Regions from separate parts of the Duganella sp. P38 genome, predicted to be linked through region 3. Evidence: riboswitches for the same ligand, from Rfam matches in the RefSeq annotation. Region 3 holds a riboswitch; each other region holds the start of a gene.

Region 1 (7,093 bases), 760 kb from region 3:
CGGTCAAAATCAACAGCGCCACCCCACTGGCCCCGCTGAAATCGGCCATCGCCGATGCCGGCTATCCAGTCACCAGCGCAGCCTGACTAACCATCAAGCTCGGGATAGCGGCGGAAAATGCCGCTTTCGTTGAACGGGATGCGGCGTTTGGAATTCAGGTAGGCGGCGATATTGGGACGCGCCGCCACTTTGTCACGCAGCGCGATCAGGCCGGGGCAGGATGGTTCGAGGCGCGCCATGGTTTTCGGGAAGGCGTAGCGCAAGCCTTCGATCAGCTGGAATAGCGACAGGTCCACATACGACAGCCGTGCGCCTACCGCGTAGCCGCCGCGCGCCCGGTTGCGCTGGATGACGCCTTCAAAATAATCCAGGAATTTGGGAATGCGCTGCTCGCGGAAGTCCCTGGCGCGCGCCTTCGCTTCCTTCTTCTGGTCTTCGTAATACAAATTGGTGGAAACAGGATGGTGCGTGTCGTGCGCCTCGGCGACGATATCGGCGATCGTCAGTTGCAGCTGATTGGCCCACAAGCGGCCCTGCTGCGAGCGTGGCGCCAGTCCGTGCTTCGCCCCCAGAAACATCAGGATATTGGTGGTCTGCCCGATCAGCATATCGCCCGCCAGCAGCGCCGGCGGCGCGAATGACGGATGATCGACCTTGTCGCCATCGAGGCTGGCTTTCAGCTTCGGCATGCCGCCCTTGTGCCGCGCCACGTCCACATAAGGCGCTCCCGCCTCTTCCAGCGCCAGCCGGACAAATTCACCGCGGCCCTGCAAGCCGTCCCAGTAATAGAGTTGGTATGGAGTCGTCATGAGACGATGGTAGCACCCTCGCCTCATCACCGTAGCGCGTTAGAACGTCGCCTTGACCGTCAGGCGGAAAGTGCGCCGTTCGGCCGGATGGTAATGCACATCCTCCACGCCCTCTGCCGCCTCGCCCGGCAGGCGCGAGGCATAGTAATAATCCACGTCGCTGACGCGGCGATCGAACAGATTGAAGGCATCCAGCTGCGCCGACCAGCGACGATTGAACTTGTAGCCCACGCGCGCATACGCAATCGCGGTGGTGGCCGAACGCCGGCTGTTATCCTCGATCAGCGGACGAGGTCCGAAGTAACGCATCTGGAACGCCGCCGACCACGGGCCAAGATCGGTAATGGTGGCGCCGAACGACGCGACCTTGCCGATCGCGCCGGGGATATGATCGCCCGCCTCATCGTGCTCGGTATAGTGCCCGCGCGAATACGCGAGATCGAGGTCGAATAGCAGCCACGAATTGGCGATGTAGTGGTTGTTCCACTCGATGCCGGAGCGATAGCTGCCACGGCTCGGCGAGGTGTCGCCGGCATCGCCGGAAAACACCAGCTCCGAATCCGAGCGCAGCTTCCACAGCGCGACGGAGCTTTGCAGGCCGGGCAGGAACTCGGTGCGCGCGCCGATCTCGGCGCCGCGCGTTTTCACCAGCGGCGTCACCGGATCGATAGGTTCGCGCTCCTTCGGCGTCAGGTGCACGGTGGTGCCACGCGCATCATTGCTGTGGAAACCCTCACCGTAATTGACGAAGAATTCGGTCCTGGCCCAAGGCCCCAGCACCACCGACAGTTTCGGCGACGTGGTGCCGGCGCTGACCTTGCCCGAGTTCTCGGCGATATCGCTGTCGACATCAAAGCGGTAGCGGTCATAACGCAGGCCTGCCGTGGTGCGCAGCCAATCGCGCCACTGCACGGTGTTTTCCAGATACGCTCCCACGCTGCCCTGCTTCACGCGCGACTCCGAGATGGCGCGCAGCGGCTGCTGGTTGCGCGTCGCATACAGCGACAGCGGCGACAAATAATCATAGCGGCCCTGCACGCCAACCTTGTTGCTGACATCGAGCCCGCCCCAGTGGCTGAACCACGTCTGCGCCACATCGAAGCCGCCCATGCGGCGCTTCTCGTGCTGGCGCGACTGGTCGCCGTTGACCGGATCGTCGAGGAAGTAAGTGAAGTTGTTGAACAGCGTCAGGCTCGATTGCACAAGATAGGCGTTCGCCTGCAGCAGCGCGTCGCTGGAGCGCTTGCGCATGGTGGCGGAGACACTGTAACGCGAGGTGTCGCCGCCATCGCTCGGGTCGACCGCGCCGAATTCGTCCAGCGCTCCTTCCCGCACCGCGCGCAGCGGAATCTGATTGCTCGCGTGCCAGGCGCCCTTGTAGAACATGCCGGTCACGCTGAATTGCTGGTCGCTCGCACCCTGCGTATAACGCAGCACGCCGATATTCTTGTGGAAGGCTTCCGGCGTCACCCAAGGGCCGTTGTTGTGGCCCAGCTCAGCGCCATACACCAGACTTCCCGCGCCAAGCGGCGTCGAGCCGGTAACGACGGCGCGTAGATAGTCGTTTTCGCCGACGCTCACGCTGGCGGTGTTGTCGCGCAGCCTGTTCGCCAGCGTCATATGCGCCGCGCCGGCCGAGGCGAAATCGCCTTCGTCGGCGTAGTACGGCCCTTTCTTGTAGTTGATGCGGTCCACCAGTTCGGGGATCAGGAAGTTCAAGTCGGTATAGCCCTGGCCGTGGGCGTGGCTGCGCATATTAATCGGCATGCCGTCGACGAAGGTGGCGAAGTCGGTGCCATGATCGAGGTTGAAGCCGCGCAGGAAGTACTGATTGGCCTTGCCGTCGCCGCTATGCTGGGTGACGATCACGCCGGGCACGAATTCCAGCAACTCGCCCGGACGCAGGGCCGGGCGATTGGCGATCAGGTCCGCCGTCACCGCGCCCTGGCTGGCGGCGCTGGAGGTGCCGACGCCGTTATCGTAATGGCCTCGTACTTCAATCGTGGTGTCCACGGGGTCTGCATGGACGGCAAGCGGCAATACCGCAATCATTACGGCGATGGATTTACTTATCATGAATGGTTGAATGAGTAGCGCAATCCCCTCACCTCCCCGTGAGCGGATTGAACAGAGACGCCTGGACGTCTCCACCTGTCTGGCCGGTATCCGGGCTGGCAAGCGAATCCGCCTGACCTTCCCATGCAAAAAGCACAGTGGTGTAGAGAGGCGGATTGTCGTCGCGAGACGACGCTTGTTGACCGTTGCGGGGGCAGCACAGGTTCACCAACGAAGGCTTCCTGTTTCCCGTTTAACTACGCATTCAGAAAAACGCGCGAGCACCATACTTGACAGGATTATACGTACTTCTTCACGTTTGCAAAGCGTTGGCGTCGCATCACACCGAAGCAGCTGAACGTCAGCACCATCCCCGCCCCTAGCATGCTCAGCGCTTGCGCGAATATCGCAATATCGCGCATTCCGGGCACACCGATTTTGCGGCGGGTCAATCGGCGAGGTTTTGCAGGATGGGGCAGTCCGGGCGATGGTCGCCGTAGCAGCAGCTGGCCAGGGTTTGCAGCGTGTCGCGCATGTCGGTCAGTTCGGCGATGCGCTGGTTCAGTTCCGCCACGTGGCCCATGGCGATGGTTTTGACGTCGGCGCTGGCGCGCGCCTTGTTCTGCCACAGCGACAGCAGGTCGCGGATCTGCTCCAGCGAGAAGCCCAGCAGGCGCGCGCGCTTGACGAAGCGCAGCGTGTGCAGGTCGTTCTCGCCGTAGACGCGGTAGCCGGCATCGGTGCGCCGCCCCGCTGGAATCAGGTCGATGCTTTCGTAGTAGCGGATCATCTTGGCCGAGATGCCGGACGCCTTGGCCGCTTCACCAATATTCATTTGCCCTCCGGTTTCCAGCGCCGCAGCAGCAGCGCGTTGCTGATGACGCTGACCGAGCTGAGAGCCATCGCGCCACCAGCCACCATGGGGTTGAGCAGGCCGAGGGCCGCCAGCGGAATGCCGATCAGATTGTAGATAAAGGCCCAGAACAGGTTCTGGCGAATTTTGCTGTAGCTGCGGCGCGAGATCGAAATCGCCGCCGCCACCAGCGCCGGATCGCCGCGCATCAGCGTTACGCCGGCGGCGTGCATGGCGACGTCGGTGCCGCTGGACATGGCGATGCCGACATCGGCCGCCGCCAGCGCCGGCGCGTCGTTGATGCCGTCGCCCACCATGGCGACAGTGGCGCCCTCGCCTTTCAAGCCGGCGATGGCGCCGGCTTTGTCCGCCGGCAGCATATTGGCCACCACGCGCTGCACGCCGAGTTGCCTGCCTACCGCGTCCGCGCTGCCCTGGTTGTCGCCGGTGAGCAGGACAGTCTTGATGCCCATCGCGTGCAGCGACGCAATGGCGGCTTGCGCCTGCGGCTTGATCCGATCGCCGAAAGCCAACAGGCCAAGCAGCTGATGCGCGCCATCGTCGGCCAGCCAGGAAATGGTGTGGCCGGCGCGCTCCAGCTCCTCGGCGCGCGCCGACAGCGCCTGCAGCGAGACGCCCTGCTCGCGCATCAGGCGCGTGCTGCCGAGCAGCAGGCGCACGCCGTCCACCGTCGCCGCCACGCCTCGCCCCGGCAAGGCGCTGACTGCGGCCGGCGCCGATGTCAGCGCCGCCCCGCGCGCTTCCGCAGCCTGCTGCACGGCGCGTGCCAGCGCATGCTCGCTGCCGCGCTGCACGGCGGCGGCCAGTTGCAGCAGCCGCGTTTCGTCGCCGCCCGGTACGGCGGCCAGCACCGCCAGCGATGGCTGCCCTTCGGTCAGCGTGCCGGTTTTATCGAAAGCCACGGTGGTGATGCGGTGCGCCAGTTCCAGCGCTTCAGCGTCCTTGATCAGAATCCCATGGCGCGCGGCGACACCGGTGCCGGCCATGATGGCGGCCGGCGTGGCCAGTCCCAGCGCGCATGGACAGGCAATCACCAGCACCGCCACCGCGTTGATGATGGCCTGTTCGGCGTCGCCGCCCACCAGCCACCAGACGGCAAAGGTCAACAGCGCCAGCACCAGCACCACCGGCACGAACACCGCACTCACGCGGTCGACCAGATGCTGCACCGGCGCCTTGGCCGCCTGCGCGTCCTCCACCAGCCGAATGATGCGCGACAGCGTGCTCTCGGCGCCGATGGCCGCCACGCGCACCAGCAGCAGGCCTTCGCCGTTGATCGCGCCGCCGGTCACCCGCTCGCCGGCATGGCGCGCCACGGGCAGGCTCTCGCCGGTGATCAGCGCTTCGTCGACATGGCTCGCGCCCACTGTAATCACGCCATCGGCGGCGATACGTTCGCCGGGACGCACGACGATGATGTCGTTCACGCGCACTTCATTGATCGCCACGTCGATATCCACGCCGCCGCGCCGCACGCGCGCCGATTCCGGCCGCAGCGTTTGCAGCGCGCGGATCGCGGCCGCCGTCTGGCGCTTGGCGCGCGCCTCCAGCCACTTGCCCAGCAAGACCAGCGTAATGACCACCGACGATGCTTCAAAATACAGGTGCGGCAGGTCGCCGCCGGCCAGCAGCAGGTAGACGCTGAGGCCATACGCGGCGCTGGTGCCGAGCGCCACCAGCAAGTCCATATTGCCGCTGCGCGCGCGCGCGGCAAGCCAGCCGGCGCGGTAGAAGCGCGCGCCCAGCCAGAACTGCACCGGCGTGGCGAGCAGCCATTGCAGGCGGCCGTCCAGCATCCAGTGGATGCCGGCCAGTTCCAGCAGCATCGGCAGCAGCAAGGGCAAGGAGAACAGCGCGGCCAGCAGCACCGCCGCGCCGCCAGTTGGCATCAGCGCGGGCTTTGTTACGTGCGATGCGGACGATTGGCCCCCGGCGCCCTGTGGATCGACGGCCGCGGGGGCGTGCGGCGCGCCCGGCTCAGGCGCAGGCAGCGAGGCCTGATAGCCTGCCTTGTCGATCACCTTCGCCAACGCGGCGAAATCGACCGGCTCGGCCGACTCCACCCGCGCCATCTCGGTTGCCAGGTTGACACTGACTTTATCGACGCCAGTGCACGGCCGCCAGTACCCGCTCCACCCTGCCGACGCAGGAGGCGCAGCTCATGCCTTCAATTTTGATCGCTAGCTGATTCATGGGACACCTAATGCTGTTTCTACACTTGCAGCATCAAGTATCCCACGATTGGAAGGTCAAGGTTTTTTTAGCGGACGATGCAATCGACAGCTTCGGGCTGTTGCGGCGCGCCAGCGCTGTTCGCCGGCCCGGTGCTGCTATTGAATGCCGGCGGCGGCGTGAACTGGATGCCGGGATTCTGCGGCACGATCACGGGCGGCGCCAGCGCGCTCGGCACATAGCCGAACTGTCCCACACCGAATAGCTGGGAGCCGCCCTGGTTGCTCAGATTGATGCTGCCGTCAGTCACCTGCACATACAGGCCGGGCGGCTGGCTGTTGGGCGGCGCCGGCGTCACCAGTGGTTGTACCCACTCGGCAATGAAGGTGGTGCCGCGAATGCCGATGGTGGCACTCGGCGTCTTCATCTCGAACTTTTCCTTGTTACGCTTGCCCAGCAGCCCGGTCACCGAGCGCAGGCCGCCTTTGAGCAGATTGAAAGAGGCCTTGTCGCCGTCCGGTTTATCGGCGTCGTAGGAAAAGTTATCGACCTTGAAGGTGGTCGATGGCTTGAGCGTGATTTCGCTGTTGTCGATGAACTTCACCATGGCGTAGGTGTTTTTCTCGGTGATCAGCGTGTCGCCGCTTTCCACTTCGGAACGCTTGGACAGGATGCGTACGGCGCCATCGGCTTTTTGGGCCATCAGCGGACCGCTGAGCTGGACGACGGTACCGGCGACCTGGGCGGCCAGGCTTGCACCGGCCAGCCAGAACAACATCAGCGCCAGCCAGGCTTTAATTGCAGTACATTTTTTTGGTTGCGTCATTTTGTTTTCCGGTCTTGTCGCTGGCTGCGGGGCCTGCGGATTTGTCAGACGTCTCGTCGTCGCCTGGCGTGGTCGAGGTGGCGCTGTTACCTGCCCCGCCGCCCTTGCTCTCGCCAGCGCCCGAAGCCAGCGTGGTGACGACCTGGTTGGTCGCCTGCTGCACCGGCTTGACCGGCTCCGCCGCGGTCGGCGGCGACAATACCTGACACAGCGCGGAGTTCGGCGCGATGGTGCAGATGTCCGCCGATGGTGTCGGCACTGGCGTTGGAACAGGTGTCGGCACAGGCGTCGGCGTCGGGGTGGGCACAGGCGTCGGCACAGGCGTAGGCACCGGTGTGGGCACCGGCACCGGCACCG
Region 2 (7,093 bases), 1.4 Mb from region 3:
GTAGCCGACGATCTCGCCTTGGCGCGGGTCGATGTAGAAGGTGGCCTCGTCGGGCAGGTCGAAGCGGGCGCGCAGGACCGGCAGAACGGCTTGCTGGTGATGGCTGTAGTGGTAGTCGTCCTCGCTGGCCAGCGTCTCCAGCACGAGGTGCGCGCCGGGGCGTAGCGCAGCGGTCGCGTGGCGCAGGCGTTCAGCCGGAACAGGCTGGCGCAACTGGCGCCACGCGCGGTCGAGCATGCTGAAGTTGAGTTGGCCGTCGATGCGGCGCCATTCCAGTTCCAGCAGGCCGGGATGGTGGCGCACGCTGTCTTGCACTGGCGTCGCCAGGTCGTCGCGCGTCAGCGGACCGCCAGCGAAGGCCTGCCGGTCCTTGGCCGTGACGCCGTGCGACGCCAGCCAGTCGAACGGCGTGACCGATAGCCAGCCGCTGAACAGCCAGGTCAGCATCAGCGTGCCGATGGCCAGCCCCATCCAGTGGTGCCATGCCTGCCAGCCGCGATACGGCGACCAGCGGCCGCCGGCGTACGGACGGCGCACGCGCAGCCGCTGGATGCCCAGGATCATGCCCAGCATCACCAGCAGCAGCGCGGCGCCGGAGGTCCACATCACCACCTGCCGCCACGGCTGGCCGTGCCGGCGCAGCGGCGTGAAGTAAATCCAGTGGATGACGGAGCCGGCCCAGTTCCACGCGCGCTCGCTGCGCGTGGTGTCGCGCACCAGTTCGCCGGTGCGGCTGGAGACGTACAACACGCTGCCGGCTGCATCGTTCAGGCCGACGCGGTACAGCGGACGGTGCTCGCGCACGCTGCCGAAGGTCCATTGGTCGATGTCGATCGTGTCCGACGAAGTCACCTGTACCGCCGGCGCCGCTGTGGCGCCGGCTGGCTCGCCCGCGCCTCCTTCCGCAGCGGCGCGGCCGCTGGACGCGGCCGGCAGTGCGCTGGCGGCGGCGATGGCGGACGTCACCTGCAAGGGCTGGCCGGTATCGGCCGATACCGTCCACCAGCGTCCGTCGGCCTTGAAATGGTAGGCCGGGCGGCCCGCCACCTGGTTCAAACGCACGGCAGTCGGCATGCCGGGCCGGCCGGCGGCCTGCCACGCGGTCCAGGCGCTGACCTGCACCTGTTCCGCATCCAGCGGCGCCAGCCATGCCATGCGCTCCTGTTCCGTCAACGCCGGGTAAGGCACGTACATCATGACGATGCCCGAGCCAAACCACAGCAGCACCAGCAGGCCGAGCACAATGCCCAGCCAGCGGTGCCACAGATGCGCGTGACGCTTCCAGGAGCGCATCATCAGTAGCGCCACTGCACGGTCAGCTCGGCGTGGCGGCGATCTCCGATCAGGTACTGGTTGTCGTTGTACGAGGTGCTGGCGTACAGTTTATCGGTCAGGTTGCGCAAGTTGAGCTGCACCAGCACGTTGCGGCGGACGTTCCAGCCCAGCGACGCGTCCAGCGTGGTGTACGACGGCAGCACGTGCTGGTTGGCGTTGTCGGTGTAGCGGTCGCCGACATAACGCGCGCCCAGCGCCGCGCGCCAGGCGCTGGCGCGGTAGTTCAGCCACAGGTTGGCCGACACCTTCGGCACATCGGACGGACGATTGCCGGCGCGCGACAGATTGCCGCTTTCGATCAGCTGGTCGAACTGGGCGTCGGTGTAGGCCGCGTTGGCCTCGACACGCCATGCGGCGTCCAGCGCCACGCTGGCAGTTGCCTCGGCGCCGCGCGACGACTGCGAGCCGCCCTGCACCGATAGCGCAGCATTGTTCGGATCGCGGGTGATGATGTCGTCCTTGGTGATGCGATACAGCGCCGCCGTCCACTCGGCCTTGCCGCCGGCCAGCGATTGCTTGACGCCCGCCTCCACCTGGCGCGACGAGGTCAGCTTGTAGCGGCTGTTGGTAAGGTTTAGCGACAGCAGATTGCCGATCGGATCGCTGCCGCTGCTCACCTGCGCGTACAGCGAGGTGGCGCGGTCCAGCTGCCACGTCAGGCCGAGGCGCACCGCGTTCGATTGCAGCGTGGCGTCGAACTCGCTGGCGCCTTGCGGCGTCAAGCGCTCGATGTTGTAGCGGTCATGACGCACGCCGCCCAGCAACAGCAGGCCTGGGCTGAGGCGGTAGGCGTCCTCGATATAGAACGCATGGGTGGTGGTGTCGGTGGAGAAGACCGGCTTCAGCAGGTCCGGGCTGTCGAACACGCCGGGGTCGAAGCCGGTTGGCTTGACGGTCGAGGAACCGCCGTATGGCGAGTTGCTGCGGTGGGCATAGTTGATGGTGGCCGCTTCCCAGCCGGCCACCACGCGGTTGTCGCCGTCCACCCAGCGCGCTTCCAGCCGGTTGCCGGTTTGCTCCTGGTCGTGGTGAATCGCTACATAATCGCTGCGCTCGACCAGATTGGCGGCGGCGTTGAAGTTGTAGTATTCGACGTTGCGCCAGTTGCGACGCGCCTTCATGTAGGCCAGCTCGTTGCTGATGGTCAGCGACGGCGAGTAGCGCCACGTCAGGCGCACCACGGCCTTGTTATCTTCATAGGACACATCGGCATCGCCGACGTTGTAGTTCTGTCCGCGCAACGCGCGCGACAGGCCGCCATTGACCAGCGGCGTGCCGAAATAGCGCTGCGGCCTTTGCTCCAGATGGTCGAGCGACAGGTCGAGGTCCAGCGCCGGCGTCAGCGCATAGTTCACGCTGGTCAGCAGCTTGCCGTGGCGCGACTGGCCGCGATCGATCAGGCCGTCGCTGTGGTCGGCGTAGGCGTCGACGCGGAACGCGCCCTGCTGGCCCAGCGCGCCGGTCGCGCCGACACCGCCGCGCACCGTTTCTCCGCCGCCGATGCCGCCCATCGCTTCCACCGAGGCGGTGCGCGATGGCGCCTTGCGCACGGCGTTGATGGTGGCGCCGGTGGTGCCGCTGCCGTAGACGATGGAGCCGGGGCCGCGCAGCACCTCGATGTATTCATAACCCCACGGGTCGGACGGATAAGTGGCCGTGCCCGACGCCACCTGCGGCCGCTGGCCGTTCTCCAGCAGCGCGATCGAGCCGTTGCCGCTGAAGCCGCGCGCCGAGTAGCCGACGCCGTTGCCCGGCGAGCTGATATCGGTCAGACCGGTGGTGCGGGTCACCGCATCCTTGACCAGCAGGTCGCCGCGCGCCTGCATGGTGGCGGCGCTGAGTGATTCGACGCTGGCCGGCAGTTCCTGCGCGGTCAGGCCGAGACGGCTGGCGGTGGCCTGCTGGCGCGCCAGCCCCAGCCCCTCGCTGGCGGAAGCACCCTGAACGGTGACGGTCGGCAGGACCTCCGCCTCATCGGCAATAGCGCCGCCGCCGCACAGCAGGGCGATGGCGGCAACGACAGGACGCAGGGACAGGGGACGGCGGTGCATGGAACGGATCATGAATTTTCTCGGTGCTGAATGGTTGGAATAATCCGCCGCTCCACGGCAAGCGAACGCGCGCGCGCAAGCGGCGTGCGTCGGCGACAGCAGCAATGGAAAACAGCGAACAAATAACAGGCAAAAGCCACACCCCGGGCTTTGCGCATTAATCATGACTGGCCGGTCTTCTGGCTTGCCCTCATCCTTGGCTGCCCTTGCCTTCCCGTGCGGATGCACAGTGGCGGTTGGACAGCGTCGTCAGGCTTACAGCAGCGGGGGCTGCGCCGGACTGGCGCGCAATGCAGATCGCGCGCGTCACCGGCTTCCCGTTTCACCCCGCGGCTGAAAAGACGCGGGGCACCATTCACGTATGGGAGCCGATTCTACCTCAATGCCCCTACACCTGTCATGGAGAACCCACGGCCCGGTCGCTTAACCTATATAATTAACGCAACTGACTTGCATTTAGGATTGTATATGACCGAATCGCTGCCGACAATTGAAATCGCCCTGCTGCTGGGTTTGCGGCACGGCCTGGCGCCCGACCACCTGGCCGCCATCGATGGCCTGACGATGCGCGCGCGTCCGGCCGCCGCGCCGTGGATGGGGGCCTTGTTCGCGCTGGGCCACGCGGCGGTGGTGCTGCTGATCGTGGCGCTGGCCGACCTGGCGGCCGGCTGGCTGCGGCCGGAGTCCGGGCTGATCGCGGCGCTGACGCTGCTGGAATGGCTGCCCGGCGTGCTGCTGCTGGCGCTGGCGGCGCTGAACGCGCGCAGCCTGTTGTGGCCGGGGCCGGATGGCGCCATGCCGTCGTTCGGCGCGCGCGTGCTGGCGCCGCTGAGCAATGTACGGCCGCTGACGGCGCTCGGCGTCGGCATGCTGTTCGCGCTGGGTGTGGAAAGTCTGTTGCAGGCGCTGGCGTGGGGCTATGCCGCCACCACGCTGGGAGCGGGCAGCTGGCATGCGTTGCAGGTGGCGGGCGCGTTTGTGCTGGGCATGGCGCTGACCGATAGCCTGGACGGCTACGCCACGGCGCGCATCGCCGCGCGCGCCGGCCAGCGGGCGATCCAGCAGTTCCGCCGCCGCCTTGGCTGGCCGATCGTGGTGCTATGCACGGTCAGCGGCGCGCAGCTGCTGCTGTCCAAGGCCTGCGCCACCTGCGCGCCAGCCGCCGACGGCTTGCGCCTGCTCGCGCTGGGCATGGTGGCAGCCACCCTGGCGCTGTACGCCTACACATGGCTGCGCGGCGTGGCGGCGCCGGCCCGCTAGGCGTTCGGCCTATGCTGCCGGCGCTGGCCCGCCAGCCGTCTGGCCAAGGCCTGGCGGGCTTGCCCCGCGTCGTTAGCGGCGCGGTGACACCGCGTCAGGCTTGCGCCGGCGCGTAGGCCAGCGCGGCGGGAATGGTCACGCGCACGGTCACGCCGCCCGTCGCGCCGGCGCCGATTTCGATGGCGCCGCCGATCCGCTGCACACGCTCGCGCATGCCGGTGATGCCCCAGTGGCCGTCGGCCGCCAGCGGGCAGTCGTCACGCAAGCCGACGCCATCGTCGGCCACCGACGCTTCCAGCGCCGCCGCGCCAAACCGCAACTCGACGCCGATGCGGCTGGCCTGCGCGTGCCTGGCGCTGTTCCACACCGCCTCGCGCAGCACGTAGTAAAGCTCGCCCGCGACCTCCTCGCGCAGCGGCCGGGCAAGGCCCGCGATGGAAAACGCCAGCAGCCGCTCAGCGGCCGGCAACGTGGCGGCCACCGCCTTGCGCAAGGCCACGAACAGGTCGTCGCGCAACGTGTCGCTGCGCAGCGCCACCACCTCGTCGCGCGTGCTCTCGACCAGTTGCTCGGCATGCAGCAACACCTGGTTCAGGCGCTCCTGCAAGTCCGGCTCCTGTTGCACCCGCCCTTGTAGCGTATGGAAGCGCAGCAGCAGCGCCTGCACCGCCTGCAACAGATTGTCGTGCAGCGAGCGGGCGATGCGGCTGCGTTCCTGCAGCGTCGCCTCGATCAGCGCGGCGGCGCGATCCTCGGCGCGGCGCCGCACCGTCAGCATGCGCCAGCGGTACAGCGCCGCCATCAGCAGCACCAGCAGCAAGGCAAGCAGCACGCGGAACCAGTTGGTCTGCCACAGCGCGGGCTTGATCTCGAATTGCAGCGTGGCCCCATGCTGGTTCCAGACGCCATCCTCGTTGGCGGCGATGACCTGGAAGCGGTAGCGTCCCGGCGCCAGATTGGTGTAATGCGCGCGCCGTTCCCGTTGTACTTCCTGCCAGTCGCTGTCGACGCCTTGCAGGCGGTACTTCAAACTGGCGCGCTCCGGAATCGACAGCGCGGTGGCGGTAAAGGCGATATCGACCGCCGTGGTGTACTCCGGCAGCAGCAGGCCGTCGGCCGCGAGATACGCGCTGGCGCCCGCGTGCACGCTCTGGATGATGACATCGGGCGCCCGCGGATTGCGGCGTATCCGCGCCGGGTCCACCCAGCCGGCCTGCGACGTGGTGGCGTAATACACGCGCCCGCTGCCGTCCATGGCCAGCGTCGGCAACGGCCGGGTCGGCGACGCCGTGCCGCCGACGCCATCCTCAAAATTGAACAGCTCGGCGGCGAGCGGCTTGTCGGGCGCTTGCCAGAACTGTTGCAGCGCCGCCGCCGGCACCACCAGCAGGCCGTGGTTGCAGTGCACCCACAACCGCCCCTGGCCGTCGAGCAGCAGGCCGGTCACCAGTTGCACCTGGCCGTTGTGCTGGAAGTGCATCGGGCGCGCCCGCGCGCCGTCGACCCAGGCCACGCCCATGTCACCGCCAACCAGCAAGCGGCCGCCGATATCGACCAGGCTGAGAATATTGCCGATGCGCAGGCCGGCTGTCGCCGGCAACCACGTCGCCGCCCGCGGCCCGAGCACGGCGAGGCGGCTGTTGGTCAGGCCGACCCACGTCTGGCCCCGGCTGTCGCGCAGCATATTGATCGGCGTCGGGTCTTTCTGGTCCTGCAGGCGCGGGTCGCGCCGCCAGACGCCGTTTTCCAGCCGCCACAGGCCATGGCGCACAATCGACACCAGCAGCGCGCCGTCGGCGTCCAGCGCCAGCGTCTGCACATCGAAGTGCTTGCCGACCTGCGGCGGAAAGGCCCAGCGGCGCACGCCGCCGTTGCGGTACTCCCACAGGCCGCCCGTGTCGCCCAGCCAGACATGATCGTCGCCGAGGCGCAGCAGCGCCGTTGGCGCGGTCACGCCGCTGACCTGCGATGTGCCGTCCGGCCGCACGCGCACCATCGGTTTGCGGCGCCCGCCCAGCCACATTTCGTCGCCCAGGCCACGGCGCGCCAGCCAGCTGTCGTCCTGCCGCCGGAACTGCTGGAAGCGGTGCAAGCGCATTTTCTCCACGCCCTCCAGCGTGGTGCTCCATAAGTTGCCCTCGCGGTCCAGCAGCAGGCTGATGCCGGCTCCGGGCGACCCGGCGCCGGCGCTGGAACCGGCCACCGGTGGATAGAATTCGGTCTCGTACCAGCTGCCATCCGCGCGCTGCACCATGCGTGCGAAACCGTCGTTGCGCAGCGCGATGACGGTGCCGTTCGGTCCATCCGCGAACGCATCGTAGGCTTTGGCGTTGTCGACGCGCAGCGCCTCGCGGCTGCCGCTGGCGCTCAGGCGCGCGAAGACGTCGCCCGGCAGCTTGACGTGCAGGTGGCCGTCAAACAGACTGACGCGGTCGCGGCCCGGCGAT
Region 3 (7,093 bases):
GTGTTGCAGGCGAACTTGTTGGAGTAGACGTGTTCCGTTCCACTATCCATTTCCAGCGCGACCGCGCGGCCGTCGGCCAGGCGCAGCCCGGTCTCGAAGCTTTCGGCCAGGCGCTGCTTGATGTCGGCGCTGACCTTGACGCGGTCGATCACCACGTCGATGGTGTGCTTCTCGGTTTTCTTCAGCTTCGGCAGGTCGTCGACTTCATAGATTTTTGCGTCATGCGTGCCGCTTTGTACACGGAAGCGCACGAAGCCCTGCGCCTGCATCGCCTCGAACAGGTCGGCGTGTTCGCCCTTGCGGTTGGCCACCACCGGCGCCAGGATCATCAGCTTGGTGTCGGCCGGCAGGGCCAGCACCGCATCCACCATCTGCGACACGGTTTGCGCGGCCAGCGCCTGGTCCGGGTGGTTGATGCAGTAGGGCGTGCCGACGCGCGCGTACAGCAGGCGCAGATAGTCGTGAATCTCGGTCACGGTGCCGACCGTCGAACGCGGGTTGTGCGAGGTGGCTTTCTGCTCGATCGAGATGGCCGGCGACAGGCCTTCGATCAGGTCCACGTCCGGCTTTTCCATCAGTTGCAGGAACTGGCGGGCGTAGGCCGACAGCGATTCCACATAGCGGCGCTGGCCTTCCGCGTACAGCGTGTCGAACGCCAGCGACGATTTGCCGGAGCCGGACAGGCCGGTGATGACAATCAGCTTGTTGCGTGGCAGGTCAAGATTGATGTTTTTCAGGTTGTGCGTGCGTGCGCCGCGAATGCGGATCTGTTCCATGGGATTTTTGGCCTTTAGAGTCAACCCGTCACTATAGCCGGGTTTGAATTCTCGCGCCGGACGCTGGAATGGATCGTGCAGGCGGCGCGCTACACTGTATATAATACCAGTATTTTCTTGCGCCGTTTCAACTCGGCTGCTGCGGGCGTTGCTGCAATGCTTCACCGATCATCACCAGCACCGGGCCTTGCGCGTCATCCAGGCCGTTGGCCAGGCCGGTCAGTGTCAGACGCACAATGCGCTGGTCGGCGCGGCTGCAGTTTTCCACCACCACCACCGGCAGGTCCGGCCGGCGGCCCTCGGCCAGCAGGCGCGCGGCGGTGGCGGCGGCCTCGCGCCCGCCCATGTACTGCACCAGCGTGTCGGTTGCCGGCAGCGCCGGATGATCCGGTTCGCCGGGCGCGGTGCTGGATGTGAAAAAGGCAACGCTGCGCGCAATGCCGCGCCGCGTGAGCGGCTGCCTGGTGGCCGCCGCCGCCGCCAGCGCGGTGGTGATGCCGGGGACGATTTCGACCTCGATGCCTTCCGCCTCCAGCGCGCGCAGCTCCTCGTCGGCGCGGCCGAACAGCATCGGGTCGCCGCCCTTGAGGCGCACCACGCGCTGATAGCGCTGCGCGCATTCGACCAGCTGCTGGTTGATGACGGTTTGCGCGGTCGAGCGCTGGCCGGAGCGCTTGCCGACCGAAATCAGCTCGGCCTGCGCGCACAGGGCCAGCATCTCCGGCGTGACCAGCGCGTCATACAGCACCACTTCGGCCTCGCCCAGCAGACGCGCACCGCGCACGGTGATCAGGTCCACCGCCCCCGGTCCTGCTCCGATCAAATACACTTTCCCCAGCGCCGTCATACCCGTCCTTTTTTACGTTACAGGACGCATGATACCGGCTTGGCACGCATTTGGGGCTAGTGTAAGATGCGATCCTTGGGTGCGCCGTATCCTTCAGGGATGGCGTTAAACGGGAAACCGGTTCAAATCCGGTGCAGCCCCCGCTGCTGTAAGCCAGACAACTCCGTCATCATGTCACTGCGAAAAATCGCGGGAAGACGCGGAGAAGGACGAAGGCGAGCCAGAATACCGGCCCAAAAAGTCAGCATCATTCCCGGGGTGGGGAAGCCGCTGTCGACCGGCTCTCTGCATCCTTCTTCCCGTCGACCGTCCTTCCGCTCTCCCGCCTGGTGTCCGTATAGACCATTCGACGGGAGGTTTCGAATGCACATCATGGAAGGCTTTTTGCCGCCCGTGCACGCAATGGGGTGGGCAGCCGCTTCCTTGCCTTTTCTGGCCTGGGGCTTGCGCTCCATCGGCCGCGACCTGCGAGTCCATCCTGAACGGCGCATGCTGCTGGGCGTGGCGGCGGCGTTCGCGTTTCTGCTCTCCGCATTAAAGCTGCCGTCGGTGACGGGCAGTTGTTCGCATCCCACCGGGGTTGGCCTCGGTGCGGCCCTGTTCGGCCCCGCCGCCATGGTGCCGGTGGGCTTTGTGGTGCTGCTGTTCCAGGCGCTGTTGCTGGCGCACGGCGGCCTGACCACCTTGGGCGCGAATGTGTTTTCGATGGCGATCGTCGGGCCATTCGTGTCCTACGGCGTGCTGCGCGCGGCCGGCGGCATGGGCTTGTCGCGTTCCGTGTCGGTGTTCCTGGCTGCGGCGCTGGGCGATCTGGCGACGTATGTGACCACCTCCGTGCAACTGGCGCTGGCGTTTCCGGCGGCGGTGGGCGGCTTTGGCGTGTCGTTCGCCAAGTTCGCCGGCATTTTCGCCTTGACGCAGGTGCCGATCGCGATCAGTGAAGGTCTGCTGACGGTGCTGGTGGTGAATGCCATGGTGCGTTTCAATGCGCACGAACTGCGCGCGCTGCCGGTAATGGCGATCGGCGCACGCAAGGAGGCCGCATGAAGGTGCGTAACTGGATGCTGGCCATCGGTGTGGTGCTGATCACCGTGCTACCGCTGTTGTACGTCAGCGCGCCGCCTGCCGCGCCGGGCGCGGAGGCGCCTTCGATCTTTGGCGGTGCGGACGAGCGCGCGCAGCAAGCCATCGGCGACATCGCACCGGGCTACGAGCCGTGGTTCGCGCCGGTGTTCGAGCCGGCCAGCGGCGAAATCGCCTCGCTGCTGTTCGCGTTGCAGGCGGCCATTGGCGCCGGCGTCATCGGCTTCTGGCTCGGCCTGTCCGTCGCCCGCGACCGCGCCTCCGCGCGCGGCGCCAGCGCTGCCGGCCCGGCCGTCGCGTCCGGCGCGGCTGGCGTCGCGTCCACGTTGGCGGCAGCGCCGGACACATTGCACGACGCCCGCGCCGCAGCTGGCGTCGCGTCCGCGTCCGTGTTGGCGGTAGCACCGGACACGTTGCACGACGTCGGCGCCGCAGCGCTTCCACAGGACCGCCGTGCTGATTGAAGCGACGGCTTATGCGAGCCGGTGGCGCGATGTCGCACCGTCGGCGAAGGCGCTGTTCGCAGCCGCCGGCATCGTCGCGTCCTGGCTCGCCCAAAGCCCGGCGGCGCTGGCCACGCTGGCCGCCATCCTGATGCTGACCGCGCTGCTGGCCGCCCGCGTGCCGCTGCGCAGCTACCTCGCCGTGGCTCTGCCGCCGCTGGGCTTCCTGCTGCTCTCCTGCCTGACCATGCTGGTCGGCCCCGACGAAAACGGCCGCTGGCACTGGACCGCAGCCATGCTGCCGACCATCCAGCACACCGCCCTGCGCTCGCTGGCCATGCTGGCCGCGCTGCTGGGCCTCATCCTCACCACGCCGCTGCCGCACCTGCTCGCGCTGTTGCGCCGACTGCATACGCCCGAACTGCTGCTCGACCTGATGGTCCTTTGCTACCGCATGCTGTTCGTGCTGCGCCAGGCGTGGGATGAAAGCGTCACCGCGCAAGCCTCGCGCCTGGGCTACCGCAGCTGGAAACACGCCTGGCGCTCCACCGGCCTGCTGGCCGGCCAGATGGCAGTCCAGGTCTGGCAGCGCGCCGCCGCGCTGCAAAGCGCCGCCGACGCCCGCGCCTACCAGGGCACGCTGCGCTTCCTGCCTGCCGCCTACCCGCAAGCGCCACGCCAGCAAGCCATCGCCGCGCTGGCCGGCTGCATCATGTTCGCCATCGCGGCAGGAGATCGCCTGTGAGCGCGCTGCTAGAACTGCGCGCCGTCAGCCACACCTACCCTGACGGCAGCATCGGCCTGCAAGAGTGCGGCCTCACGCTGCAACGCGGCCGCCGCTACGCCCTGCTGGGCGCCAACGGCGCCGGCAAGACCACGGTACTCCAGCACCTCAACGGCCTGCTGCGCCCCCACGCCGGCACGCTGCACTATGATGGCCAGCCATTCGACTACAGCCGCAACGGCCTGACCACGCTGCGCAGCCGCGTAGGCCTGGTGTTCCAGAACCCGGACCGGCAACTGTTCTCCGCACTGGTCGAAGAAGACGTTTCCTTCGGCCCGCTGAACCTCGGCCTGCCCGACGAAGAGGTGCGCCAGCGCGTTGCTACCGCACTGGATGCGGTAGGCTTGCGCGCCCATGCCCGCCGTGCGGTGCACCAACTAAGCTTCGGCCAGAAAAAGCGCGTCTGCATTGCCGGCGTCCTGGCCATGGAACCGGAGGTGCTGCTGCTGGACGAACCCATGGCAGGCCTCGACGCGCCAATGCAGGAAGAACTCGCCGTACTGCTCGACCGGCTCGCGGCGCGCGGCGTGACGGTGCTGCTGTCCACGCACGACATCGACTTCGCATTGCGCTGGGCCGACGATATTCACATCATGTCCGCCGGCCGCTGCATCGCCTCGGGCCCTGCGCAGCAACTGGCCGCGCAAGCAGGAACATTGCGCGCCGCCGGCCAGCGCCCGCCGGCCGCGTTCGCGCTGCACGCGGAACTGGTGGCCCTCGGCGTGCTGCCAGGCGGCCCGGCGCCGCGCAGCATCGACGCGCTGCTCGAACAACTGCGCGCACTCAAACAATCAGGAGTAACCACCGCATGACCACCCTCGGAAAAATCTGGTTCGTCGGCGCCGGCCCCGGCGACCCGGAACTCATCACTGTCAAAGGTCAGAAGCTGCTGTCGCAGGCTGGCGCCGTGCTGTTCGCCGGTTCCCTGGTCGACCGCGCCGTCACGCTGTACGCGCCGCCCGGCTGCGCCATCCGCGACTCCAAGGACATGACGCTGGAAGACATGACCGCCTGGTTGATCGACCAGGCCAGCCGCCACGCCACCGTGGTGCGCCTGCAAACCGGCGACCCGGCACTGTATGGCGCGCTGATCGAGCTGGCGCGCCCGCTGACCGACGCCGGCATCGAATGGGCCGTGGTGCCGGGCGTATCGTCCGCCATGGCCTCGATGGCCGCCGCCGGCGAATCCATGACGCTGCCGGAAGTGACGCAAACCGTCATCCTCACGCGCGTTGAAGGCCGTACGCCGATGCCGGAAGGCGAAGACCTGGCCAGCCTGGCCGCGCACCGCACCACCATCTGCATCTTCCTGTCGATCACGCTGATGCACAAGGTGGAAACCGCCCTGCGCGCCGCCGGCTGGCCGGAAGACGCGCCAATGATGGTGGTGCACAAGGCCAGTTGGCCGGGCGAGCAGAAAATCGTTCGCGGCACGCTGGCGGACATCAAACAGAAATGCCGGGAGGCCGGCATTGCGAGCCAGGCGATGATCGTCGCCAGCCCCACACTGGGCGCGCTGCATTGGGAAACCCTGGCGCGCTCCAAATTGTATGACCCAACATTTACCCATCGTTTCAGAAAGGCGACCGCATGAACCCAGCTAACTTCGACACCATCCTGATTGTCGGCCATGGTTCCCGCGAGGATTCCGGCAATCAGGAGATCCGCGAATTCACCGAGCAGTGGCGCGCGCGTCGCCCGGACTGGCGCATTGAGTTATGCTTCATCGAATTCGCACCGCCGGAGATGAACGCCGCGTTGCTGAAGGCCGCGCAGACGTCCAGCCGCGTGCTGGTGGTGCCGCTGATCCTGAACGCGGCCGGCCACGTGAAGATGGAGATTCCTGAAGCGATCGAGCAGGCGCGCGCCGCTTGCCCGCAGACTGAGATCCTGCTGGCGCCGCATCTGACGGCCTGCGATCCTATCCTGGCTATCCTGAAGCGCCGCCTGCGCAAGTTGATGAATTCACTGGACATGCCTGATCCAACCACCACCGGCGTGGTGGTGCTGGGCCGCGGCTCGTCGGACCGCGGCGCCAATGGCGAAATGGCCAAGATGGCGCGCTGGCTGATGGAGGAGGGCGATCATGAGCTGGTGGACCTGGCGTTCACCGGCATTACCTGGCCGCGCCTGGAGAAGGTTGTGCAGCGCCATGTGCTGCTGGGCATGCGCCAGGTTGTGGTGCTGCCGTATTATCTCTACACTGGTACGCTGATGCAGCGTATTCACCGCCAGGTGGAGCATCTGCGCGTGCAGTATCCGCAGATGCGCTTTGCCTGCGGCGAGCATTTCGGCTTTGAGAAGGAAATCTTCGAGCTGATGGACCAGCGCGTGGAAGACCTGCGCGCCGGCGTGCCGGATAGCCGCCTGCCGTGCGACGGTTGCAGTTATCGCGAAATCGCCCACGATCTTGGCCACGGCCACTCGCACGCCCACACGCACGATCACGGCCACGCCCATGGCGATGCCGCGCAAGCGCACGACCACGCGCAAGCGCACGACCACGCGCACGGGCACGACCACGCGCACGTACACGACCATGCACACGGCCACGCCCATGACCACGCGCACGGGCACGACCACGCCCATGACCACGCACACGGCCACGATCATGCCCATGGTCACGCGCATGGCCACGACCACGACCACGCGCATCACCATGACCACGACCACGCGAAAGGCCAGCCAGCATGAGCACCGTGAACACCGTTACCGAGCAACTCACCCGCGCCGGTCAGGTCATCGAGCATGACAGCTTCGCCATCATCGACGCCGAAGTCGGCCCGCACGCCTATACCGAAGGCCAATGGCCCATCGTGCGCCGCATGATCCACGCCAACGCCGACTTCGACTTCAATGGCCTGACCGACTTCCATGCAGACGCAGTGGAAGCCGGCATCAGCGCGATGCTCAAAGGCGGCACCCCAGTGGTAGCCGACGTGGAGATGATCTGCTCCGGCCTCTCGCAACCACGCCTCGGCCACTTCGGCATGAAAACGCACCAGTTTATCAGCGACGCCGACGTCATCGAAACCGCCAAAGCCGAAGACACCACGCGTGCCGTACAGGCGATGCGCAAAGCCCACCGCAAAGGCCTGCTGAACGGCGCCATCGTCGGCATCGGCAATGCCCCCACCGCATTGATCGAGCTGGTACGCCT
Region 4 (7,093 bases), 960 kb from region 3:
ATGAACATTAATGCTGCCAGTGCGCCGACCGAGGCGCCGGCGGAGATGCCGAGAACATAAGGGTCGGCCAGAGGATTGCGCAACAGCGCCTGCATCATCACGCCCGCCAGCGACAACGCGGCGCCGGTGACGAAAGCGGCGACCGCGCGGCTGGCGCGCAGGTCGAGCAGGGTGGCCGCCAGCGTCGAGTTCTGGCCGTGCAGCAGCTCATTGAGCGCCGCGGGAATATCGGAGAGGGGAATCGAGACAGAGCCGGTCATGCCCGAGAAAATCAGGCTGGCAAACGCGAACAGCAGCAACCCGGCAAGGGTGATGGTGGCGCGCTGTCGCAGATTGCGGGAGAAAGAATGCATGCACTGCTTTCAAGTTATGACTGCTGTAAGACCGTCGTTCCGGCGCAGGCCAGAACCCATGGAACGCTGGCTTGCATGCATTCCATGGATTCCCGCCTGCGCGGGAATGACGGGCAGGTTACACCATTATTTGTAGCCGTAACGAATACCGGCAAACACTTTCGAACCAGGCGTCACGTAGTAGCGCGCCAGATCGTACTGCTTGTCGCCGACGTTGTTCCAGCGAACCAGCGCCGACCAGTCCTTGTTGAAGGCGTAGGTCGCGTACAGGTTCACCAGGCCATAGCCGCCCAGGCGATTCTTGTTGGCCGCGTCGTCAAAGCGGTCGCCCGAGAACTCCAGTTCCACGCCGGTTTTCAATGCGCCGATGCGGTAGTCTGCCGTCACGTTGCCGTGCTTCTTGGCGCGGCGCGCCAGGCGCTTGCCGGTGGTCTCGTCTTTCGGGTCTTGCAGGTCAAGGCTGGCGCTCAGGTTAATGCCCGCCAGCTTGGTGGCCCCCGCGACGGTCACGCCTTCCAGCAGCGCCTTGTTGACGTTGTAAGCGCAGCCGGAGGTGTAGCCGGCATATGGGCACGGCGTGGTGTTGACCAGCATGTCGGTCAGCTTGTTGTGATAGTAGCTGGCGCTCAGCGCGTTCACGCCGTCATCCCAGCGCAGGCCGATTTCGGCGTTCTTGCCTTCTTCCGGCTTGTTGGCCGGATTGCCATAGCCTGGGAAGTACAACTCGTTGTAGGTCGGCGCGCGGAAGCTGGTGCCATAGCTGGCGGTGGCGCGCAGTTGCGACGTGATGTCATAGCCGTAGCCGACCGAACCGGTATTTTTCGAGCCATACACCGCGTTGTCGCGGCGGACCGACGCATTCAGCAGGCTGGCGCCACGGCGCGCATTGTAGGAGGCGGCCCACGAGTTGGTGGTGCGGTCGCGGTTCATGGCGTCGGCGCCGTTGCTCGATACTTCCTCCTTGCGGTGGTCGTACAGCACCTGCACGATATCCTGGCCGATGCGGATGTCGTTTTGCAGCGTGATATTGGTCTGCCTGGTGTCGATGCGCGAGTAGCCCGAGGCGGCGGCGCTGCCCCAGTTCTGGCCCTTGTCTTCGCTCTGCGAAATTTGCAGCAGCGTGTCGACGTTGGAGACGAATCTGGCTTTGCCGTAGACGGCGGCGGTTTGCAGTTCGGCCTTGCTGCGCACATCGTAAGCCGCGGCGCCGTTGTCGTATTGCGAGTCCAGTTTGCTGTGCAAGAACAGCGCGCCGGCTTCGTAGCCGGGAGCGATTTGCAGGCTGAATTGACCCGACACGTTTTCGCGGTCGTAGCCGTCGTCGTCCGGATTAAAGCCGAAGGCGCCGTTGCGGGTGGCCGAGAAGCCGTCCGATTTTTCCTTGCCGGCGCTGATGGCGTAGCTGAAGCTATGTTCGCCGCCGGTCGCGCCGGACACGGTGGCGTCGACTTCGCGCGTCTTGTCGCTGCCGTAGCCGGCGAAGGCCGTTACCGCCGGCGCGCCCTGGCCTTTCTTGGTGAAGATCTGGATCACGCCGCCGATGGCGTCAGCGCCGTACAGGGAGCTCAGAGGGCCATAGACGATTTCGATATGGTCGATGGCGGTCAGCGGAATCGCGCTCCAGTTGGCGGCGCCGGTGGTCGACGAGCCGATACGCACGCCGTCAACCAGCACGATATTCTGGTTGCTGTTGGCGCCGCGAATATAAACGCTGGACGCGGTGCCGGCGCCGCCGTTGCGGGCGATCTCGATGCCGCGCTGGCGTTGCAGCAGGTCGACGATGGAGCCGGCGCCGGATTCGGCGATCTGCTCGGCGTTGATGGTGATGGTGTCGCTAATGACGTTGGCCAGCGGCTGGGCGGTGCGGGTGGCGGTGACGACGACGGTGTCGGCAGGTTCGGCGTGCGCATGGCAGGCAGCCATGGCCAACGCCAGCGACGTCAACGCCGCAGGACGGGAGATACGGAGGGTCATGATAATCAGTTCTGTTAATAGCAACCGGCCGACGTCCCCGTAGGCCAATTGTGAACAGAAGCGGGGCGCGCCCGCTTCCACCTGGTTTGGCCGGTATCCGGGCTGGCAAGTGGCACGGCCTCACCTTCCCATGCCGTGGCACAGTGGTTGTCGGAGGCGGCTTGTCGCAGAATGAGCGACGCTTGTTTACCGTTGCGGGGGCAGCACACGTTGGCCTTTTGCTATCGGCTTCGTGTTTCCCGTTTAACTGCGCGTCCGGACAGACGCGCGAGCACCAAAACCCGCACATTATACGGGTTTAAAGGACCAAGGTGGAGCCGTAGGGGATTTGATGGGCCGTGCGCGCGGCCTGCAGAGCCATCTCCGCAGGGGGCAGGCCGGCGTGACGGGCCAGCAGCAAACGCATCGCGCCAGCGTGGCAGATGACGATGGCGTCGCCGCTCAAGTCATCGTAGAAGGCGGCGATGCGCGCGGCCGTTTGCAGCACGCTTTCGCCGCCGCCGGGGCGGTAATGAACCATGTCGGCGGCCCAGGCGTCGATGTCGGCGCGGGGGATGGCGTCCCACGGCTGCATCTCCCAGGCGCCGAAGTGCATCTCGGCCAGGCGGGCATCGTAGCGCGGCGCCGGCGACAGGCGCGCGGCCAGTTCCGCACAGCGGCGCAGGGGCTGGAATAGATCGGCAGGCCGGCCGGCAGCTGTAGCGCGGCCAGCACCTGTTCCAGCTGGCCAGGGGCGATGGCGAGATCGGTGCTGCCGTAGCAGACGCCCGGCGCCACATCCGGCTGCGGATGACGAACCAGGATCAGCTTCATGGATGCAGGCTGGCCAGCGCACACAGATAGAAGGTCACTTCCGTCACCTGCTGCACGGCGCCGAGACAGTCGCCCGTATAGCCGCCGATGCGCCGCACGCATTTGCGCGCCAGCCAGATGGTGGCGATGGCGGCGGCGGGCACGCCATACAGCAGCGCGTTGGGCGGCAGCCAGCGCAAAGCCATCACCGCCAGCATGGGCAGGGCGGCGGTGACGGCGGCGACGAGGAACTCGCCGCCGGCCATTTTCTGGGCGAGCGGCTTGGCCTTGCCTTCGGCGCGCGCGTAATCCAGGCGCCAGATCAGCGACGTCGCCATCAGGCGCGAAAGCGGGTGTGCAATCAGCAGCGCGCCGATGGCGGCCAGCGGCGGCAGCATGGCCAGCGTCGCCAGCTTCAGCGCCAGCATGCAGATGGTGCCGATGGCGCCATACGCGCCGATGCGCGAATCCTTCATGATCTCCAGCACACGCTCCGGCGTCATGCCGCCGCCAAAGCCGTCGCACATGTCGGCGAAGCCGTCTTCGTGAAAAGCGCCGGTGGCGTAGATGCCGGCGGCGGTGGACAGCACCACGGCGACCGGCGGCGGCAGGAAGCAGACGGCGAGCGCGTACACCGCCGCCGTGATTGCCGCCACCACCACGCCCACCAGCGGGAAGTAGCGCGAGGCCTGGTTCAGCCACGCCGGATCGAAACCCACCCAGCCGGGAATCGGCAGGCGGGTGAAGAATTGCAGCGCGGTGAAGAACAGGCGGATCTGATGCATGCTGGCGCGGCCTTATGCCGATTTTTCGCTGACGTGGGCCGATTCGAAGGTGGCCATGCGGTTCAGGAAGTTGGCGGCGGCGTGCAGCAGCGGCAGCGCCAGCGCGCAGCCGGTGCCTTCGCCCAAGCGCAGGTCGAGATGCATCAGCGGTTTGGCGTCCAGCGCGGCCAGCATCTGCTGGTGGCCGTGTTCATTGGAGCGGTGAGCGAATACGCAGTAATCCAGAATCGCCGGCTGTATGCGGGCGGCGGCCAGCAGCGCGCTGGTGACGATGAAGCCGTCGATCAGCAGCACCTTGCGCAGTTCCGCCGCTTTCAGCATGGCGCCCGCCATCATGGCGATCTCCAGGCCGCCGAAGGTGGCCAGCACGTCCAGCGGCTCGGTCGCGTGCGCATGTCTGGCGACGGCGGCCTCGATGACACGTTGTTTATGCAGGATGCCTTCGACCGACAGGCCGGTGCCGGCGCCGACGCATTGCGCGACCGGAACGCCGGTCAGTTTATGCATCAGCGCGGCGGCGGCGGTGGTGTTACCGATGCCCATCTCGCCGAAGCCGACGACATTGCCTTCCACTTCGGCAGCCAGCGCGGCGCCGGCGGCCAGCGCCGTCTGGCACAGGTCGCGGCTCATCGCCGGTTCGTGGGCGAAGTTGCGGGTGCCGTGCGCCAGCTTGCGGTCGGTCAGGCCGTCGCGTGCGCCGAAGTCGTGGTTGACGCCGGCGTCGATGACGCGCAGCGCGCAATTATTCTGCGCGGCGAGGACATTAATGGCGGCGCCGCCGGCCAGGAAGTTTTCCACCATCTGCCAGGTGACGTCCTGTGGGTAGGCGGAGACGCCTTCGGCGACGACGCCATGGTCGGCGGCGAACACTAATATGGTGGGGCGGTCGATGGCGATGTCGCGGGTGTTTTGGATCAGGCCGATCTGCCTGGCCAGCGCCTCCAGTACGCCCAGGCTGCCCAGCGGCTTGGTCTTGTTATTAATGGCGTGGTCGAGCTGGGCGGCAAGCGCGTCGTTGCGGGTAGGCGTGATGGACATGAGGCAGTGTTCTGAATCGAAGAATTTAATATTCTACCCTTGCCAGACTGCGCGGGGCTTGCTATAGTTCTGTCCCTCGCAAGACAGCACATGAAAATGTTGAGTTAAGCGAGAAAAAAGAAGGTTGACGAAATGCTGCAAACGCTTCATACTCTTCCTTCTTCGCTGATGAACAAAACGCTTCCTCAGCAAGCAACACAAGACAACGATCTTTAAAAATTAACAGTCGATAAGTGTGGGCATTTGGTGCTGCAACAAAAAGCATTAAATGCTCAACAAGAAATAACACAGTAGTAATACTGTCAGTATTTTGAGTGAGCGAACCATGGTCAGCAATGGCCATCAAACAGAGATTAAACTAAAGAGTTTGATCCTGGCTCAGATTGAACGCTGGCGGCATGCCTTACACATGCAAGTCGAACGGCAGCACGGAGCTTGCTCTGGTGGCGAGTGGCGAACGGGTGAGTAATATATCGGAACGTACCCAGGAGTGGGGGATAACGTAGCGAAAGTTACGCTAATACCGCATACGTCCTAAGGGAGAAAGTGGGGGATCGCAAGACCTCATGCTCATGGAGCGGCCGATATCTGATTAGCTAGTTGGTGGGGTAAAGGCCCACCAAGGCATCGATCAGTAGCTGGTCTGAGAGGACGACCAGCCACACTGGAACTGAGACACGGTCCAGACTCCTACGGGAGGCAGCAGTGGGGAATTTTGGACAATGGGGGCAACCCTGATCCAGCAATGCCGCGTGAGTGAAGAAGGCCTTCGGGTTGTAAAGCTCTTTTGTCAGGGAAGAAAAGGCTGCGGCTAATATCTGCGGCTCATGACGGTACCTGAAGAATAAGCACCGGCTAACTACGTGCCAGCAGCCGCGGTAATACGTAGGGTGCAAGCGTTAATCGGAATTACTGGGCGTAAAGCGTGCGCAGGCGGTTTTGTAAGACTGATGTGAAATCCCCGGGCTCAACCTGGGAATGGCATTGGTGACTGCAAGGCTAGAGTTTGGCAGAGGGGGTAGAATTCCACGTGTAGCAGTGAAATGCGTAGATATGTGGAGGAACACCGATGGCGAAGGCAGCCCCCTGGGTCAAAACTGACGCTCATGCACGAAAGCGTGGGGAGCAAACAGGATTAGATACCCTGGTAGTCCACGCCCTAAACGATGTCTACTAGTTGTCGGGTCTTAATTGACTTGGTAACGCAGCTAACGCGTGAAGTAGACCGCCTGGGGAGTACGGTCGCAAGATTAAAACTCAAAGGAATTGACGGGGACCCGCACAAGCGGTGGATGATGTGGATTAATTCGATGCAACGCGAAAAACCTTACCTACCCTTGACATGGATGGAATCCTGGAGAGATTTGAGGAGTGCCCGAAAGGGAACCATTACACAGGTGCTGCATGGCTGTCGTCAGCTCGTGTCGTGAGATGTTGGGTTAAGTCCCGCAACGAGCGCAACCCTTGTCATTAGTTGCTACGCAAGAGCACTCTAATGAGACTGCCGGTGACAAACCGGAGGAAGGTGGGGATGACGTCAAGTCCTCATGGCCCTTATGGGTAGGGCTTCACACGTCATACAATGGTACATACAGAGGGCCGCCAACCCGCGAGGGGGAGCTAATCCCAGAAAGTGTATCGTAGTCCGGATTGTAGTCTGCAACTCGACTGCATGAAGTTGGAATCGCTAGTAATCGCGGATCAGCATGTCGCGGTGAATACGTTCCCGGGTCTTGTACACACCGCCCGTCACACCATGGGAGCGGGTTTTACCAGAAGTAGGTAGCTTAACCGTAAGGAGGGCGCTTACCACGGTAGGATTCGTGACTGGGGTGAAGTCGTAACAAGGTAGCCGTATCGGAAGGTGCGGCTGGATCACCTCCTTTCTAGAGTCGCACGCTCCAAGTGCTCACACTTATCTGCTGTACCGTTCTTTAACAATCTGGAAGAAGTAAAGTTTTATTTAAGCGTGTAGAAATACACACTTAGGGTAGTAAAACTCATCATCACAATAGTAGTAAATGCTTAGAACTATAGCCGTCAAGGTTATAGGGACAAGTGAATAAGTGCACATGGCGGATGCCTTGGCGATTACAGGCGATGAAGGACGTAGTAGCTTGCGATAAGCTGCGGGGAGCTAGCAAACAAGCT

The links. Region 3 has a riboswitch for cobalamin ahead of ACRQ5J_RS00670 (energy-coupling factor ABC transporter permease). Riboswitches for the same ligand answer to the same signal wherever they lie in the genome.
Region 1: it holds a riboswitch for cobalamin, as region 3 does, so the genes downstream of both, ACRQ5J_RS21970 (TonB-dependent receptor) here and ACRQ5J_RS00670 (energy-coupling factor ABC transporter permease) in region 3, are expected to answer to the same signal.
Region 2: it holds a riboswitch for cobalamin, as region 3 does, so the genes downstream of both, ACRQ5J_RS07080 (TonB-dependent receptor) here and ACRQ5J_RS00670 (energy-coupling factor ABC transporter permease) in region 3, are expected to answer to the same signal.
Region 4: it holds a riboswitch for cobalamin, as region 3 does, so the genes downstream of both, ACRQ5J_RS05090 (TonB-dependent receptor domain-containing protein) here and ACRQ5J_RS00670 (energy-coupling factor ABC transporter permease) in region 3, are expected to answer to the same signal.

Annotation. Positions count from the first base shown of each region.
Region 1 is NZ_CP193936.1:4,716,766-4,723,858, forward strand. Features, by position in the region: gene ACRQ5J_RS21960 (heavy-metal-associated domain-containing protein) at 1-86, shown strand, start outside; gene ACRQ5J_RS21965 (glutathione S-transferase) at 87-809, opposite strand; gene ACRQ5J_RS21970 (TonB-dependent receptor) at 849-2,822, opposite strand; cobalamin riboswitch at 2,950-3,168, opposite strand; gene cueR (Cu(I)-responsive transcriptional regulator) at 3,313-3,699, opposite strand; partial or broken gene ACRQ5J_RS21980 (heavy metal translocating P-type ATPase) at 3,696-5,931, opposite strand; gene ACRQ5J_RS21985 (FecR family protein) at 5,999-6,736, opposite strand; gene ACRQ5J_RS21990 (hypothetical protein) at 6,705-7,093, opposite strand, start outside.
Region 2 is NZ_CP193936.1:1,540,406-1,547,498, reverse strand. Features, by position in the region: gene ACRQ5J_RS07085 (PepSY domain-containing protein) at 1-1,296, opposite strand, end outside; gene ACRQ5J_RS07080 (TonB-dependent receptor) at 1,296-3,398, opposite strand; cobalamin riboswitch at 3,539-3,757, opposite strand; gene ACRQ5J_RS07075 (hypothetical protein) at 3,855-4,646, shown strand; gene ACRQ5J_RS07070 (sensor histidine kinase) at 4,741-7,093, opposite strand, start outside.
Region 3 is NZ_CP193936.1:158,358-165,450, reverse strand. Features, by position in the region: partial or broken gene uvrA (excinuclease ABC subunit UvrA) at 1-776, opposite strand, end outside; gene cobA (uroporphyrinogen-III C-methyltransferase) at 904-1,623, opposite strand; cobalamin riboswitch at 1,685-1,874, shown strand; gene ACRQ5J_RS00670 (energy-coupling factor ABC transporter permease) at 1,987-2,670, shown strand; gene ACRQ5J_RS00665 (energy-coupling factor ABC transporter substrate-binding protein) at 2,667-3,170, shown strand; gene cbiQ (cobalt ECF transporter T component CbiQ) at 3,160-3,894, shown strand; gene ACRQ5J_RS00655 (energy-coupling factor ABC transporter ATP-binding protein) at 3,891-4,745, shown strand; gene cobM (precorrin-4 C(11)-methyltransferase) at 4,742-5,527, shown strand; gene ACRQ5J_RS00645 (sirohydrochlorin chelatase) at 5,524-6,627, shown strand; gene ACRQ5J_RS00640 (precorrin-8X methylmutase) at 6,624-7,093, shown strand, end outside.
Region 4 is NZ_CP193936.1:1,121,763-1,128,855, forward strand. Features, by position in the region: partial or broken gene ACRQ5J_RS05085 (FecCD family ABC transporter permease) at 1-353, opposite strand, end outside; gene ACRQ5J_RS05090 (TonB-dependent receptor domain-containing protein) at 480-2,327, opposite strand; cobalamin riboswitch at 2,399-2,621, opposite strand; partial or broken gene ACRQ5J_RS05095 (histidine phosphatase family protein) at 2,626-3,140, opposite strand; gene ACRQ5J_RS05100 (adenosylcobinamide-GDP ribazoletransferase) at 3,137-3,904, opposite strand; gene cobT (nicotinate-nucleotide--dimethylbenzimidazole phosphoribosyltransferase) at 3,917-4,942, opposite strand; gene ACRQ5J_RS05110 (hypothetical protein) at 5,004-5,288, opposite strand; rRNA gene ACRQ5J_RS05115 (16S ribosomal RNA) at 5,298-6,828, shown strand; rRNA gene ACRQ5J_RS05120 (23S ribosomal RNA) at 6,995-7,093, shown strand, end outside.